One region of the Streptomyces sp. NBC_00704 genome, then DNA from elsewhere that is predicted to be linked to it. Evidence: riboswitches for the same ligand, from Rfam matches in the RefSeq annotation. Region 1 holds a riboswitch; each other region holds the start of a gene.
The links. Region 1 has a riboswitch for cobalamin ahead of OG802_RS28215 (CbtB domain-containing protein). Riboswitches for the same ligand answer to the same signal wherever they lie in the genome.
Positions count from the first base shown of each region.

Region 2: linked by a shared signal. The riboswitch ahead of OG802_RS23750 (ribonucleoside-diphosphate reductase subunit alpha) and the one ahead of OG802_RS28215 (CbtB domain-containing protein) in region 1 are both predicted to bind cobalamin.
Region 3: linked by a shared signal. The riboswitch ahead of OG802_RS07990 (cobalamin biosynthesis protein) and the one ahead of OG802_RS28215 (CbtB domain-containing protein) in region 1 are both predicted to bind cobalamin.
Region 4: linked by a shared signal. The riboswitch ahead of OG802_RS30525 (ABC transporter substrate-binding protein) and the one ahead of OG802_RS28215 (CbtB domain-containing protein) in region 1 are both predicted to bind cobalamin.

Region 1 covers NZ_CP109000.1:6,497,506-6,501,710, forward strand. The annotation lists gene OG802_RS28205 (Fur family transcriptional regulator) at 1-297, opposite strand, end outside; gene OG802_RS28210 (cysteine desulfurase-like protein) at 401-1,630, opposite strand; cobalamin riboswitch at 1,776-1,934, shown strand; gene OG802_RS28215 (CbtB domain-containing protein) at 1,972-2,193, shown strand; gene OG802_RS28220 (CbtA family protein) at 2,213-2,977, shown strand; gene OG802_RS28225 (histidine phosphatase family protein) at 3,128-3,763, opposite strand; gene OG802_RS28230 (allantoin permease) at 4,009-4,205, opposite strand, start outside.
Region 2 covers NZ_CP109000.1:5,434,154-5,438,358, forward strand. The annotation lists gene OG802_RS23750 (ribonucleoside-diphosphate reductase subunit alpha) at 1-2,153, opposite strand, end outside; cobalamin riboswitch at 2,277-2,412, opposite strand; gene OG802_RS23755 (GNAT family N-acetyltransferase) at 2,465-2,971, opposite strand; gene mctP (monocarboxylate uptake permease MctP) at 3,078-4,205, opposite strand, start outside.
Region 3 covers NZ_CP109000.1:1,797,251-1,801,455, reverse strand. The annotation lists gene OG802_RS07995 (cobyric acid synthase) at 1-1,120, opposite strand, end outside; gene OG802_RS07990 (cobalamin biosynthesis protein) at 1,117-2,082, opposite strand; cobalamin riboswitch at 2,191-2,332, opposite strand; gene OG802_RS07985 (hypothetical protein) at 2,517-2,738, opposite strand; gene OG802_RS07980 (inorganic phosphate transporter) at 2,773-4,059, opposite strand.
Region 4 covers NZ_CP109000.1:7,036,199-7,040,403, forward strand. The annotation lists gene OG802_RS30515 (superoxide dismutase) at 1-574, shown strand, start outside; gene OG802_RS30520 (IS30 family transposase) at 701-1,894, opposite strand; cobalamin riboswitch at 2,219-2,394, shown strand; gene OG802_RS30525 (ABC transporter substrate-binding protein) at 2,449-3,498, shown strand; gene OG802_RS30530 (FecCD family ABC transporter permease) at 3,495-4,205, shown strand, end outside.

The DNA of each region.
Region 1 (4,205 bases):
GCACGAGCGGCACACGAGGTGGTGGTGGTTGTCGCCCACGCGGCCCTCGAACCGGGCCGGACTGCCCGGCGGCTCCAGGCGGCGCACCAGGCCGGCCGAGGTCAGCGCGTGCAGGGCCTCGTACACGGCCTGCACGGAGATGTGGCCCACGCGGCCGCGGACGCCGGAGGCGATCGCCTCGACGTCCAGGTGATCGCCTTCGCGGACGGTCTCGAGCAGCGCGACCCGGGCGGCCGTCACCCGCAGGCCGGCACCGCGCAGCTCCTCGGCGGTGGTCGGAGTACGGGGGGCTGTCATGACGTCGAACCTACGGCATAAACACGAACGATTCAATAAAACGAACGATGCAAGTCTGGAGAACGCCGCGCGCCGCCGCGCACCGGGCCGTTCACCCCGCCCTTCACCCGGCCGTGCGCGGGGACGCCGGGCGCAGGAACGAGGACAGCCCGTCGAGGAGCCGGTCGACGTCCCCGGCGTCGTTGTACGGCGCGAGCCCCACCCGCAGCGACGGGTCCGGCAGCTTCAGCGCCGCGAAGACCTCGTGGGCGTAGAACGAGCCCGCCGGGGCCACCACGCCCCGCGCCGCCAGATGCGCCTGCGCCTCCCGGGCGTCCCGGCCCTCCAGGGTCATCAGAAGCGTGGGCGTGCGGTCCGCCGCCTTCGAGTGGACGGTGACGTCGTCGCCCAGCGCCCGCAGCCCCTCCTCGATCCCGGCGCGCAGCGCGTTCTCGTGCTCGTGCAGGGACTCCAGCGAGCGCCGCAGCCGCTCCCTGCGGGGCGCGTCCGGCGCACCGCCGTCCAGGTCCGCCAGGAAGTCCACCGCGGCCGTTGCGCCCGCCAGCACCTCGTAGGGCAGCGTCCCGAACTCGAAGCGCTCCGGCACGGCGTCGCTGGAGGGCAGCAGCTTGTCCGGCGCGAGGGCCTCCAGGACGTCCGGCGACCCGGCGAGCACACCGCAGTGCGGCCCGAGGAACTTGTACGGCGAGCAGACGAACAGGTCGGCGCCCAGCGCCCGCACGTCCACGAGGCGGTGCGCGGCGTAGTGCACCCCGTCCACGTGGACCAGCGCGCCGGCCTCGTGCGCCCGGTCGGCGATCCGGCGCACCGGCACCACGGAGCCCAGCACGTTCGAGGCCGCCGTCACCGCGACCAGCCGCGTCCGGGACGACAGCGCCCGCTCGTAGGAGCCGAGGTCCAGTTCCGTGGTCGCCTCGTCGATCTCGATCCAGCGCACGGTCACCCCGGCGCGCTCCGCCGCCTGGATCCACGGGCGCACGTTCGCGTCGTGGTCCAGCCGGCTCAGGACGATCTCGTCGCCCGGCCGCCAGGTCTTGGCCAGGTGCCGTGAGAAGTCGTAGGTGAGCTGCGTGGCGCTGCGCCCGTGCACGACGCCGTTCGCGGGCGCCCCCAGCAGATCCGCGTAGGCGGCCCGGAACCCGGCGACCGCCGACTCGGCGTTGCGCTCGGAGGCGCTGACCGTGCCGCGGTTGGACAGCGGCCCGGTCATGGTCCGGGCGATCGCCTCGGCGACCGGCGCGGGCGTCTGCGTCCCGCCCGGCCCGTCGAAGAAGGCGAACCCGTGGGCGAGGGAGGGGAAGTGGGACCGGAGGGCGACGACGTCGATGGGCATGGCCCCGACTCTGGCACCGGTCGCGCCGCCCCACCAGTGGATCGCGCCGCGGGCCGGCGCCGCCGCGGCCTGCGCGCCCGGCGCCGACGCGTGATCCGGGCCACCCGGCGGCCGAGAACACCGTCACGCCAGGTGATGCGCTATTGGCCATGGACGCGACACACGGTACCGTCGCTCTGATATCGACGACGGAAGTCACGGAAGCCGGTGGGAATCCGGCACGGTCGCGCCACTGTGATCGGTGCGCCGCCCCGCAAGGGCGCGCATCGCGAGTCAGACCCGGGGCCGTCGTCCTGTGCACCACCGAGATGGGACGCGAACTCCCAGAGGAGGCCCTGCCCATGGCGCAGCATGTCGCCCAGCCGACCGCCACCAGCCCTGTCGTACCCGCCAAGCTGCCGCTGAGGGACATCGCCCCCTGGGCCGTCTTCTTCGGCGTCCTGATGCTGGTCCTGCTCTACTTCGTCGGCGCCGAGCAGGGCGCCACGGCCGTGGTCTCCGGCGAGGGCGTCCACGAGTGGGTGCACGACGCCCGTCACCTGCTCGGCTTCCCCTGCCACTGACAAGGGGCGCCGCACCCGCATGAATTCCGCAACGGTAAGAAACCTGCTCGTCCGGGGCATGCTCGCCGGCCTCGGGGCCGGCGTGCTCGCCCTGGTGGTGGCGTACTTCCTCGGTGAGCCGAGCGTCGACAGCGCGATCGGCTTCGAGGAGTCCCACGCCCCCGCGCACGAGCACGAGGTCGAACTCGTCTCCCGCAGCCTGCAGTCCACCGCCGGTCTGGCCACCGGCGTCCTGGTCTACGGGGTGGCCTTCGGCGGCATCGCCGCCATGGCCTACTGCTTCGCCCTGGGCCGCGTCGGACGCTTCGGCCCCCGGGCCACGGCGCTGCTGCTGTCCGGGGCCGCACTGCTCACCGTGTACGTCGTGCCCTTCCTCAAGTACCCGGCCAACCCGCCCGCCGTCGGCGACCACGACACGATCGCCAAGCGCACCACCCTGTACTTCCTGATGATGGTGCTCGGCGTGCTCCTGGCGATCGCCGCGGTCATCGCCGGCAAGCGGCTCGCGCCGAGACTCGGCAACTGGAACGCCACGGTGGTGTCCGTGGCCGGCTTCGTCGTCGTGATCGGCCTGGCGTACGGGTTCCTGCCCGCCGTCAACGAGGTGCCGGCGGACTTCCCGGCCACGCTGCTGTGGCGGTTCCGCCTCTCGTCGCTCGCCATGCAGGCGACGATGTGGGCGGCGTTCGGCCTCGCCTTCGGCGAACTGGCCGAGCGGCTGCTGAATCCCCGCCCGGCGACGAGGCCCGCGGGCACGACCACGACGGCCGCCGCCCCCAACTGACCTGTCCGCAAGGCGGGTCGACCGGTACCGGCACGACGAGAGGGCTCCTGGGACCACCCGGGGGCCCTCTCTCGACGGCGGACGGCGACGACGACGGCCCGCCCCCGGGAACCCCCTCCGCCCGCCCCTCCGACGGCCGATGACGCGGCGTCACGCCCCGTCGGGACAGGCCTCGTCCGGTCGCAGGGGCTCTCCGGTCCGCAGGTTCCAGCGGCCGTCGCGCCCGCTGAGCGAGGTGGCCGTGAGCGGCGGCACGTCGAGCCGCCAGAAGGCCGTCACGGGCGTCCCCAGCACATGGACGACGGCCGCCCGCACGATCTCCGGCTCGACCACCGCGAGGGTGCGGCCCTCCCGCGACGACGACTCCAGCCAGCGGGCCACCCGCGCGCACAGGTCCTCGACGGACTCCCCGCCGTGCGGCGCGCAACCGGGATCGGCGAGCCAGCGCGCCACCGCCTCCGGCTCGGCCGCGCCCACCTCGGCGAGGGTCAGCCCCCGCCAGCGCCCCACGTCCAGCCCGGCCAACTCCACCGGCTCCACCGGCTCGACTGGTTTCGCGGCAGCCGGGGAACCGGCCGCCCGTTCCGGGGCGAGGCCCAGCGCGGCGGCCGTCTCCCGGCAGCGCACGGTGGGAGACGTCACGACCCGCCCGCCCGTGGGCAGCGCGCCGGCCGCCGCGCGGGCGCGGGCCGCCCCGGCGTCGTCGATCGGGGCTCCGTCGTCGAAACGGGCCAGTCGCAGCGACGCGTTCATGGCGGGCGAGACGAAGGTGACACGGCTCGTCACGTGATGCTCCTCCACAGGCGCGCGGTTCGCCGGCCTCCGTGCCGAGAACTTCGCGGTCGGCGGTCGGCGGTCGATCGCCGTGCGGGCAGCGGCCGTTCGGGCGTCGGCCGCCCGGCGTCCTGGCCGCGGCCCCCGACGCGCGCCCGCGGATGCGTACACGGGTGCGACCGGCGTCGGCAAGCTACCACAGGGGCGCGGCGCGCAGGCCGGGCGGCGGGACGGGGCCCGCCGCCCGGCGGCGCGGTTCAGGCGGTCGACGGCCGGGCGGGCAGCACGTGGTCACCCACCGTGTCCGTGCTCAGGCACAGGGAGCAGACGACCGCGTCGTGCGTCGGGCAGGCGGCCACGTCGGGACGCTCGTAGGGCAGGCGGCAGACGTGGCAGTCGTACGTCGTGGCGCTGGGGTTGCCGTCCGCGTCGAGCAGCGGCTCGGCGATGCCGT
Region 2 (4,205 bases), 1.1 Mb from region 1:
TTCAGGGACTGGGCCTGGTCCAGGAACGGGGTGCGGGCGGCGGCCATGTCGATCAGGCCGCGCTGCGGGATCTCCCACGCCGTGCGGTACAGGTCGCGCACCTCGGCCGGGATCCACGCGAAGCCCTGCACCGAGCCGTTCGCCTCGCGCAGCGCCTCCCGGGTGCGCGCGTCCCACACGCCCAGCTCCTTGAGCTCCCGCACCAGGTACGAGTTGACCTGGAGGAACTCGCCGGACAGCGTCTCGCGCTTGAACAGGTTGGACACCTGCGGCTCGATGCACTCGTAGACGCCCGCGATGGAGGCGATGGTGGCGGTGGGCGCGATGGCGAGCAGCAGCGAGTTGCGCATGCCGGTGGCGGCGATCCGCTCGCGCAGCGCCGCCCAGCGCTCGGGCCAGGCGAAGTCGACGCCATAGTGGTCGGGGTGCAGCACGCCCCTGGCGGTCCGGGTCTTCTCCCAGGCGGGAAGGGGGCCGTTGCGCTCGGCCAGTTCGGCGGAGGCCTCGTAGGCGGCGAGCATCACGCGCTCGGCGATACGGGTGGACAGGGCCCTGGCCTCGGGCGAGTCGAAGGGCAGCCGCAGCTTGAAGAAGACGTCCTGGAGGCCCATCGCGCCCAGGCCGACCGGCCGCCAGCGCGCGTTGGAGCGGCCCGCCTGCTCGGTCGGGTAGAAGTTGATGTCGACGACGCGGTCGAGGAAGGTGACGGCGGTGCGGACGGTCTCGTCCAGCCGCTCCCAGTCGATGTCGCCGGCCGCCGTGTCGACGAACGCGCCGAGGTTCACCGAGCCCAGGTTGCACACGGCCGTCTCGCCGTCGTCGGTGACCTCCAGGATCTCCGTGCAGAGGTTGGAGGAGTGCACGACGTGGCCCGGCTCGGCCGTCTGGTTGGCGGTGCGGTTGGCCGCGTCCTTGAAGGTCATCCAGCCGTTGCCGGTCTGCGCCAGGGTGCGCATCATCCGGCCGTACAGGTCACGGGCCGGGATGGTCTTCTTCGCCAGGCCGTCCGCCTCGGCCTTGCGGTAGGCCGCGTCGAACTCCTCGCCCCACAGGTCGACCAGCTCGGGCACGTCGGCCGGGGAGAACAGCGACCACGGCTGGTCGGCGTTGACCCGGCGCATGAACTCGTCCGGGATCCAGTGCGCGAGGTTCAGGTTGTGCGTGCGGCGGGCGTCCTCACCCGTGTTGTCCCGCAGCTCCAGGAACTCCTCGATGTCGGAGTGCCAGGTCTCCAGGTAGACGGCGGCCGCGCCCTTGCGCCGGCCGCCCTGGTTCACCGCGGCGACGGAGGCGTCCAGCGTCTTCAGGAACGGCACGATGCCGTTGGAGTGCCCGTTGGTGCCCCGGATCAGCGAACCGCGGCTGCGGATGCGGGAGTACGACAGCCCGATGCCCCCGGCGTGCTTCGACAGCCGGGCCACCTGGTGGTAGCGGTCGTAGATGGAGTCCAGCTCGTCCAGCGGGGAGTCGAGGAGGTAGCAGGACGACATCTGGGGGTGGCGGGTGCCGGAGTTGAAGAGCGTGGGGGAGGACGGCAGGTAGTCCAGCCGGCTCATCAGCCGGTAGAGCGCGGCGACTTCGTCCAGGGCGCGGGCGCTGTCGTCCTCGGCCAGACCGGCGGCGACGCGCAGCAGGAAGTGCTGGGGCGTCTCGACGACCTTGCGGGTGAGGGGGTGCCGCAGCAGGTAGCGGCTGTGCAGGGTGCGCAGTCCGAAGTAACCGAAGCGGTCGTCGGCCGCGGTGTCGATCAGCGCGTCGAGGCGGGCCGCGTGGACGCGCACGAACGCGGCGGTGCGGTCGGCGATCAGGCCCTCGCGGTGGCCGACGGCGACCGACTCGGTGAACGACGTGACGCCCTGGGAGGCGGCCTCCGCGGCGATGCCGATCGTCAGCAGCCGGGCGGCCAGCTTCGAGTACGCGGGGTCCTCGGAGATCAGGCCGGCGGCCGCCTCCGTGGCCAGCTCGCGCAGCTCCGCGGTGATCTCGGCGGCGCCCCGGGCGGACCGGCCGCGCAGGGCCGCGGCGGCGACCCGGCCGGGGTCGGCGTCGGGCAGATCGGCGGTCAGCTCGGTCAGGGTGCGCAGCAACGCGGTCCCGGGACCGTCGGTCTTCAGCTCGGTGACTGAGGCCGGTTCGGCGGGCGCGATGGTCACGTGGGGCTCTCCCTCGCTCGGCAGGGGGCCTTGCGCAGGGCAGGGGGCAGCACACGAGCGCGCGGGGGCGTCGCGTCCACCGGTCCACTCCGCGAGACCCGGACGTCAGGGGCCCGGACCGGACGGCCGGGCACGCTGTCGGCAGGATCTCGGACTGAACAGGCGTGCGCATACGGGTATGGATGCACGCGAGTACACCGTTGCGGGACAGTTCCGGATTCGCACCGGATTCCCCTGCGGCGACAGCGAGCATGAGCATACATCTTGTGCTCGTCCGTCACGCCACCCCCAGATGTTGTGTCGAGGTGGTTTCAGAGCGTCAACTGATAGGTGAGCAGAGTGAGGTCGTCCAGGTCCGGCACGGGATTCCAGTCCCGCTCGGGTGTGCGGACGAAGCCGAGACGTTCGTAGATCCGGTGCGCGGTGCGCATGGCGCGCTGACTCGACAGGACGACGGCCGTGCAGCCCGGCGTGGCCCGCGCCCGGTCGAGACAGGCCCGCACGAGCGCCTCCCCGGCTCCCCGGCCGCGCGCCGCGTGCGCGACCGCGAGCGCCCGGATCTCGGCCTCGCCGGGCCGCGCGATGTCGGCGACCGGACCGGGACCGGCCACGAAGGTGACGCCCCCGAGGAGCCGGTCGCCGTCCACGGCCACCAGGACCTCGGCGGCGGCCGCCCGCGCGGCGACGTCCTTCAGCACGGGCAGGTACGGGTCCTCCTCGCCGTAGTCGAGGAGAGCGTCCCGGAGGTAGGCCTGAGCGGTGATGTCGCCGAGGGGGGCGTACTCGGCGGGCAGCGCCTTCCTGATCCGTATGTCCATGCGGCGCAGTGTGCCGCAGACGCACGCGGGCGGGCCGCCGGATTTCTCCGGCGGCCCGCCCGTGCCGAACACGCGGCCACGCGGCCCGTGAGGGCCCTCGGCGTGGCTAGTGCGAGGCGCCCGCGGTGGCCGGCGGCAGTTCGACCTGCACGCCCGGGTCGCCCGCGTCCGCCGCGTAGTCCTCCGGCTTCGTCTCGTCGATCCCGTCGGGGGCCTTGGCCGCCTTCAGGACGAACGTCAGGACGACCGCGACGACGACGTTGAGGACGAACGCCGTCAGGCCGATGTAGCCGATCTCCCCGATGCCCGGGATCTCCTTGGAGGAGCCGCCGAAGTGCTTCTGCGTGGGGGAGGCGACCCCGTACGCGGCGAAGGTGCCGTAGACCATGCCGACGGCCCAGCCGGCGAGCAGCGCCCAGCGGTGGAACCAGCGGGTGAACAGGCCGCCGACCAGGGCCGGGAAGGTCTGCAGGATCCAGATCCCGCCCAGCAGCTGGAAGTTGATGGCGACCGTCTTGTCCATGGTGAGGACGAAGACCAGCGCGCCCACCTTCACCAGCAGCGAGACCAGCTTGGAGACCTTGGTCTCCTGGGCCGGCGTCGCGTCCGGCCTGATGAAGTCCTTGTAGATGTTGCGGGTGAAGAGGTTCGCGGCCGCGATCGACATGATGGCGGCCGGCACCAGCGCGCCGATGCCGATGGCCGCGAACGCCACACCGGCGAACCAGGACGGGAACATGTCCTCGAACAGCTGCGGGATCGCCAGCTGCCCGTTGGTGACCTTGACGCCGGCCGCGATCGCCATGAAGCCCAGCAGGGCGAGCAGGCCCAGCATCAGCGAGTACAGCGGCAGGATCGTGGTGTTGCGGCGGATCACCTCACGGCTGCGCGAGGACAGCGTCGCGGTGATGGAGTGCGGGTACATGAACAGCGCCAGGGCCGAGCCCAGCGCGAGCGTCGCGTAGGTCCACTGGCCCGGGTCCGCCGGGGCGAGCGCGCCGCGCGGCTTGCCCGTCGCCGGGTTGGTCTGGCTGAACGCCTCGCCGGCCTTGGCGAAGATGTCGTCGAACCCGCCGAGCTTGACCGGGATGTAGATGATCGCCACCGCGATGACGATGTAGATCAGGGTGTCCTTCACGAACGCGATCAGCGCGGGGGCCCGCAGACCCGAGGAGTACGTGTAGGCCGCCAGCACGCCGAAGGCGATGAGCAGCGGCAGGTCCTTCACGAACCA
Region 3 (4,205 bases), 4.7 Mb from region 1:
ACCGCACCCGGACGGGGAGGACGCCGAGCCCGTCGACCCGCCCGCGCCGGCTCTCGACGTCGTCCTCGATGTGCTCGCCGAGGATCTGGAAGCCGCCGCAGACGCCGAGGACGGGCCGCCCCTCGGCGGCCCTGCGCAGGATCGCCTCGGCCAGGCCGCGTTCGCGCAGCCACCGCAGCGCCCGCACCGTGCCGCGGGTCCCCGGGATCACCACCAGGTCGGCGTCGGCCAGCTCCTCGGGACGGTCCACGAACCGCACGACGACGCCGGGTTCGGCGGCCAGCGCGTCCACGTCCGTGAAGTTCGACATCAGCGGGACCGCGCAGACGGCGACGCGCAGCACGTCCTCCCCGACCGGCGCGGCGGTGTTCGACTCGCGCACGGTGCCCCGCAGCGACACCCTCAGGCCGTCCTCCTCGTCGATGCCGAGCCCGTGCCGGAACGGCAGCACGCCGTACGTGCGCCGCCCGGTGAGCCCGTGCAGCATGTCCAGTCCCGGCTCCAGCAGGGAGACGTCGCCGCGGAACTTGTTCACGAGGAACCCGGCGACCAGCGCCTGGTCCTCGGGGGACAGCAGCGCGACGGTCCCGAAGAACGAGGCGAAGACCCCGCCGCGGTCGATGTCGCCCACGACCAGCACGGGCAGCCCGGCGTTGCGGGCGATCCCCATGTTGACGATGTCCGTCCGCCGCAGATTGATCTCGGCGGGACTTCCGGCCCCCTCACAGATCACCGCGTCATACGTGCCCCGCAACTCGGCGAGACAGTCGAGAACGGTCCCGAGGAGCTGCTGCTGCCGCCCGCCGTGGTAGCCGCGGGCGCTCATCTCGCCCACCGGCCTGCCCAGCAGCACCACCTGACTGCTCCGCTCCCCGCCGGGCTTGAGCAGCACCGGGTTCATCAGCGCGGTCGGCTCGATGCGGCAGGCCTGCGCCTGCATGGCCTGCGCCCGCCCGATCTCGGCGCCCTCGCGCGTGACGAACGAGTTCAGCGACATGTTCTGCGCCTTGAACGGCGCGACCTTCACCCCCTGCCGGACCAGCCACCGGCAGATCCCGGCCGTGACGACGCTCTTGCCGGCGTCGGAGGTGGTGCCGGCCACCAGCAGGCCCCCGCTCATGACATACGCCCCTTCCGCGCGTCGAGCGCCCTTGTCGCGACCCGGCGCGCGGCGACGGTCACGCCGAGCGCGAGCAGGCCGACGCGGCGCGAGAGCCGCGCCGCACGTTCGATGTCCCCGGCGACGACGGGCCGCCCGGCCGCCCCGTTCAGCACGGGCCGGTGCTCGACGCGGCCGCCGTACGACAGGGTCCCGCCCAGCCGCACCCCGAGGGCGCCCGCGAAGGACGCCTCCACCGGGCCGGCGTTGGGACTGGGGTGCCTGCGGGCGTCGGCGCGCCAGGCCCGCACCGCGCCCCGGGGGTCGTCCCCGGCGGCCGCGGCGAGCACGGCGGTCAGCCGCGCCCCGGGCCAGCCGGCGACGTCGTCGAGCCGCGCCGACGCCCACCCGTAGCGCAGATGGCGCGGCGACCGGTGCCCGACCATGGCGTCGAGGGTGTTGACGGCGCGGAACCCGGCCAGCCCCGGCACACCGGCCACGGCGCCCCACACCAGGGCGCCGACGACGGCGTCGGAGGTGTTCTCGGCGACGGACTCCACCACGGCGCGGGCGATCCCGTCGGCGTCCAGGGCCTGCGGGTCGCGCCCGCACAGCCGCGGCAGCCGTTCCCGGGCCGTGTCGACGTCCCCGGCCTCCAGGGCGCGCGCGATGCCCCGAGCCTCGCGCACGAGGGAGGCGCCCCCGACGACGGACCAGGTGGCGGCGGCGGTCAGGGCGACGGATGCGGTGGGGGAGCGGCGCACGGTCCGCGCGGCGACGGCCCCCAGGGCGACGGCGCCGCCCGCGCACACCGCGGTGTGCAGGGCGCCCCAGCCCCGGTGGTCCCGCCACAGCAGCCGCTCCACGGCGCCCGCGGCCCGGCCGAACGCGGCGACCGGATGCCCTCGGCGGGGGTCGCCGAGGAGCAGGTCGCCGAGGAGGCCGGCGGCGGCGCCGTACGCGTGAACGCGATCGGCACCCATCGGCTCAGCCGGCCGTGCGGGCGGCCGACGGGCTGGGGGTGGCGCGCGAGGCGCTCGACGGGCAGCCGAACATGGCTATGTGTCCTCACTCAGGGTGTCCACGCCCTGGTTCGACGAGACCGCGGCGAGAGTTCCTGGCTCCCGGGGGTTACTACCCCGGTGACAGTGGCGGGACCGCGCCGGATTCACACCGGCTTCCTCTTCTGCCGCCGTACATGGCCCGGGCAGTCCACCACGGGCCCGGAAGGGCCGTCAACTTGCCGTTGACCTGCGGGGGGAGAGTGTGCAGAACCCCACACGCGGGCGATCGCCGCGGTCACACGCGAAGGGGTGCGGGACGGCGACCCGTCCCGCACCCCTCGGTGTCCCTGTGCCCCGATGTCCGGGTGGCCCGGTGGCCAGGTGTTCTGCTGTTCCGGTGTCCTGGTGGCCCGTCAGGCCACGATCAGGGAGATCCCGTACGCCACCGCCGCCGCGCAGGCGGCGAAGCACGCGTACGCGCCCGTCACCGCGAGGGCGGCCGAACCGCCCTCGGCCGTGGCGCGCTCCTGGCGCGACAGGCCCATGATGCCGAGGGTGAACAGGGCCACGAGGCCCACGGTGACCACGAGGCTGACGCCGAACACGGAGCCCAGGGCTGCCCAGTCGATCTTCATGACGCTTCTCTTCCTTCGTGCCGGACGGGCCGGATCAGACGGCCGCGGCCGGCGGCACGGCGGGGGCGACGGACTCCGGGACCGCGACCGAGGCCGGGACCGGCATCGGGGCCGAAACCGGGGCCGGGGAGGGGATGGTCGCCGTCAGATCGTCGGCGAGGGAACCCGCCGGGGGCGGGGCGACGGCCGCGATCGCCGTCGTGACGACGCCCGCGGGCTCCTCGGTGTCGTTGACGTTGGAGGCGTCGACGACCTCGCGCCGGGAGATCTTCCAGATGGCCGCGCTGGAGGCGATCAGGAAGACGGCCACCACGGCCGTGCCCCAGTCGCCCAGGCCGGTCACCTTCTCGGCGAGCGCGCCCACCAGGGCCGCCGCCGGCAGGGTCAGGCCCCAGGCCACGAACATGCGGGTCGCCGTGGACCAGCGGACCACGCCCCCCTTGCGGCCCAGGCCCGCGCCCATCACCGAACCGGAGACCGAGTGGGTGGTGGAGAGGGAGAAGCCGAGGTGGGAGGAGGCCAGGATGACCGTGGCGGCGCTGGTCTGGGCGGCGAAGCCCTGCTGCGGCTGGAGTTCGGTCAGGCCCTTGCCCATGGTGCGGATGATGCGCCAGCCGCCGAGGTAGGTGCCGAGCGCGATGGCCATGCCGGCCGAGAGGATGACCCAGGTGGGCGGGTCGGAGTCGGGGGCCACGGCGCCGCCCGCGACCAGGGCGAGGGTGATGATGCCCATCGTCTTCTGCGCGTCGTTGGTGCCGTGCGCGAGGGAGACCAGCCCGGCCGAGGCGATCTGGCCGGTGCGGTAGCCCTTCGCCGCGGCCCTGCCGTCGGCCTTCTTGCCGAGGGTGTACGACAGCCGGGTCGCGAACATCGCGGCGACGCCCGCCACGATCGGCGCCGCGACCGCCGGCAGCAGCACCTTGGTGACCAGCACGTCACCGTGGACCGCACCGCTTCCCGCGGAGGCGACGGTGGCGCCGATCAGACCGCCCATGAGGGCGTGGGAGGAGCTGGAGGGCAGGCCCACCAGCCAGGTCAGCAGATTCCAGAGGATCGCGCCGACCAGGGCGGCGAAGATGACCTCGGGACGGATGCCGGTCTCGTCGACGAGACCCTTGGAGATCGTGTTGGCGACCTCCACCGAGAGAAAAGCGCCCACAAGGTTCAGCACGGCGGACATCGCCACCGCGACCTTGGGTTTGAGTGCACCGGTCGAGATGGTCGTGGCCATCGCGTTGGCGGTGTCGTGGAAACCGTTCGTGAAATCGAACGCGAGTGCGGTGATAACCACAATCGCGAGGATCAGCGAGAAGCTTTCCATTTACCCAGGCAATCGTTCGAAGTCATTGGTGTGTCGACCGTAGGCAATCCGGGTGAACGGAAGATGAACTGGGACGGGCGTCGGGGTGTCGTTCTCCGGGGCTGTTCCCCGCCCCGTCCGACGGCCCTTCCACCGTGCCCGGCGCG
Region 4 (4,205 bases), 540 kb from region 1:
GATCATCGAGCTGCACCACGACAAGCACCACGCGGCGTACGTCAAGGGCGCGAACGACACGCTGGAGCAGCTGGCGGAGGCGCGGGACAAGGAGTCCTGGGGCTCGATCAACGGCCTGGAAAAGAACCTGGCGTTCCACCTCTCCGGGCACATCCTGCACTCCGTCTACTGGCACAACATGACCGGTGACGGCGGCGGCGAGCCGCTGGAGAAGGACGGCACGGGCGAACTCGCGGACGCCATCGCCGAGTCCTTCGGCTCCTTCCGGAACTTCAAGGCCCAGCTGACCAAGGCGTCGGCGACCACCCAGGGTTCGGGCTGGGGCGTCCTCGCCTACGAGCCGCTGTCCGGTCGTCTCATCGTCGAGCAGGTCTACGACCACCAGGGCAACGTGGGCCAGGGCTCCACCCCGATCCTGGTCTTCGACGCCTGGGAGCACGCCTTCTACCTGCAGTACAGGAACCAGAAGGTCGACTTCATCGACGCCATGTGGGCGGTCGTCAACTGGCAGGACGTGGCCAGGCGTTACGCCGCCGCCAAGGAGCGGGGCGACAGCCTGCTGCTCGCGCCCTGAGCGCGTGAGCGCATGAGCGCGTGAGCGCGACCTGCGCGTGATCGTCTTCTCACCCTCGGCACGGGGGACGGGAATGCCCCCGCAAGCCTCCGGCGGATTCTCGGGGTCCTCGCAACACCTGATGGCTTATGCGGCCGTCAGTAGATCACGCAGGCGCTCGGCTGGGGTTCTCCAGCCGAGCGTTTTGCGTGGCCGGCCGTTGAGTTGCTGGGCAACGTGTTCGAGGTCTGCGGGACTGTGCGCGGAGAGGTCGGTGCCTTTGGGGAAGTACTGCCGCAGCAGGCCGTTGGTGTTCTCGTTCGATCCGCGCTGCCAGGGCGAGTGGGGGTCGCAGAAGTAGACTGGCACGCCGGTGGCCACGGTGAACTGCTTGTGCGCGGCCATCTCGCAGCCCTGGTCCCAGGTCAGCGAGCCACGCAGGTGCTCGGGCAGGGTCTGGATCAGCGGCACCAGCACATCGCGGACTTCCTCGGCCGTGTGCCCGCCGGGCAGATGTCCGAGCAGGACGTAGCGGGTGGAGCGCTCGACCAGGGTCACTATCGCGCTCTCGCTGCGGGGGCCGACGATCAGATCGCCTTCCCAGTGGCCAGGAACAGCCCGGTCCTCGACCTCCGGCGGCCGCTCGGAGATCATCACCATCTCGTCGACGAAGCGGCGAGTGCGCTGCTCCGGGCTGCGGTGGGGCTTGCGGCGGGTGCGTCCGGTGCGCAGCGCCAGGGCGACCTCGCGGCGCAGTCCGCCGCGGGCCTGGACGTAGACCGCCTGGTAGATCGTCTCCGGACTCACGCGCATGCTCTCGTCGTCGGGGAACTCGATGAGCAGAGCGTGGCAGATCTGCTCGGGCGACCAGCGTTCCTGGAGCTTGGCCGTAGCGAAGTCGCGCAACGCTCCTTCCCGGGCCAGCTTGGAGTCCTTTGGACGCGACCGGCTCTTCGCCCATGCCCGCTGGGCTTGGTGCGGCCGGTAGACGCCGTTGACCGCACGGGCGTCGATCTCACGCTTGACGGTGGAGGCCGGCCGGCCGAGTGCCCGTCCGATCGCGCGCAGCGAGCGGCCCTCACGGCGCATGTCGGCGATCAGCTCCCGCTCGGCCACGGTGAGGAAACGGGGGTGCAGCCCGGCCTCGACCGCGGCAACGGACGGCTTCGACGCGGCAGTAACGATGGTGATCACACCGGTCGTATAGTCGATCAGGCGGCCGTCTGCATGCAGGCGCGAGTGGCCGATCTGCCGGATCCCTTGGTCCCAGTCCCGAGCGGTGCGCTCGTGGACGCCGACCTGCGCGGCGGCATCGCGGCGATGGACTCCGGCCGCACGCAGCCGCTCGTACTCCGCCCGACCGGGATGCCCGGATGTGCCGGGCTTGCCGCGACCTCGGACACCAGCCTGACGGGCCCATCCGAACGCCGTATTGCGGTTCACTCCGACTGCGCGAGCGGCAGCGGTGATGCCGCCGTCCTCCCGATCCAGCGCCTCGAAGAACTTCGCCTTCAGCACCTCAAAATCCACGATCCCCGCAACTCCCTGAACTCCAGGGTGTTGCGGGGATCAATAGAACCCGCCTCCGGCTTGCGGGGGCCTTCCGTTGAACCGCCTGCGGATGGCACCCGTGACCCACCGCACGACCTGACCCGGCGATCGCCTTGATAGCCTCGACAGGCCAGTCGAGCCACACCCGAGGCCAGGGAATCCGGTGCGAATCCGGAGCTGACGCGCAGCGGTGAGGGGGACGGGCGGGGCACGACGCCACTGGGGAACCGGGAAGGCGTCCCGTCCGGACGAACCCGAGTCCGAAGACCTGCTGGCACCTCCGCGCCCCGGCGCGGGGGACGTCCGCAGGCCAGGCTCCGCGTACGAGCCCCGACCCCAAAGGCATACCCGTGCTCCGCACCCCCGCTCTTCTCCGCGCTCCGGCGCTCGTTCTCGCGTCCGCCCTGCTGCTCACGGCCTGCGCCTCCTCCGGCGGCGATGGCGCGAGACCGGAGGCGACCTCCGCCGCCGGCCGCCCGGTCACGATCGACAACTGCGGCCACGAGGTCACCCTGAGGTCGGTCCCCGAACGGGCCGTCTCCCTCAACCAGGGCACCACGGAGATCCTGCTCTCCCTCGGCCTCGCCGACCGCATGGCCGGTACGGCGACCTGGACCGACCCGGTGATGAAGGGCGTGGAGGAGGCCAACGCGTCCGTGCCGCGCCTCGCCGACAACACGCCCTCCTTCGAGAAGGTCCTGGACGCCGAACCCGACTTCGTCACCGCCTCGTTCGTCTCCACCCTGGGCAAGGGCGGGGTCGCCACCCGCGAGCAGTTCGAGAAGCTCGGCGTGCCCACGTACGTCTCACCGTCCGACTGCTCGGGCAAGGACAACGACAGCGGCGGCGACGGATCGCGCAGCGAGCCGCTCACCCTCGACGCCGTGTACGGCGAAATCCGCGACCTGGCCCGCGCGTTCGGCGTCGAGGAGCGCGGGGAGAAGCTCGTCACGCGGCTGAAGCAGCGGGTACGCACCGCCACCGCCGCACTGGACGCCTCCGACGTCTCACTCATGTACTGGTTCGCCAACTCCCAGTCGCCCTACCTGGCCGGCTGCTGCGGCGCGCCCGGCGCCATCACCCGCGCCGTCGGAGCGAAGAACGCCTTCTCCGACACCCACGACGAATGGCCCCAGATCAACTGGGAGACCGTCGCCGACCGTGACCCCGACGTCATCGTGATCGGCGACCTGACCCGCAAGCAGCAGACCGCCGAGACCGCCGCCGCAAAGATCCGCTTCCTCGAGACCCACCCCGCCACGCGCAACCTGAGCGCAGTGCGGAAGAACCGGTACGTCCTGCTGAGCGGCCAGGCGATGAACCCGTCCATCCGCACGATCGAGGGGATCGAGAAGGTCGCGGCCGGTCTGCGCGACTTCGGACTCGCCAAGTGAGCGTCCGCACACTCGTGTTGTCGGTCTGCGGACTGGCCGCGCTGCTGGCCTCCACAGCCGTGGCTGTGACCATCGGACCGGCCGACATCTCCACGGGGGACGTCTGGGCGGCCGTCGCGGCCCATCTCGGCCTCGGCGAGAGCACGTTGGCCCCGCTGCGCGACGGCATCGTGTGGAACCTGCGGATGCCGCGCACGCTGCTCGCCGCCGTGTGCGGGGCCGGGCTCGCCGTGTGCGGGACGGTCATGCAGTCACTGCTGCGCAACCCGCTGGCCGATCCGTTCGTGCTCGGCGTGTCGTCCGGTGCGTCCACGGGGGCGGTCGCGGTGGTCGTGCTGGGAGTGGGCGGGGGAGCGGTGTCCCTGTCGGCGGGCGCCTTCCTCGGCGCGCTGCTCTCCTTCGCCCTGGTGCTGCTGCTCAGCCACACCCTCGGGGGAAGCACCGACCGAGTCGTCCTGTCCGGGGTGGCCGCCATGCAGCTGTTCTCCGCTCTGACCTCCTTCATCGTCCTCACCTCGGCCGGCGCCGAGACCACCCGGGGCGTGCTGTTCTGGCTGCTGGGCTCGCTCACCGGCGCCGACTGGGGACAGGTGCTGCTCTGCGCCGGCGTACTCGCCGTCGTCCTGGCCGTCTGCCTCGGGCACGCCCGCACCCTGGACGCCTTCGCCTTCGGCGACGAAGCCGCCGCCGGACTGGGCGTCCGCGTC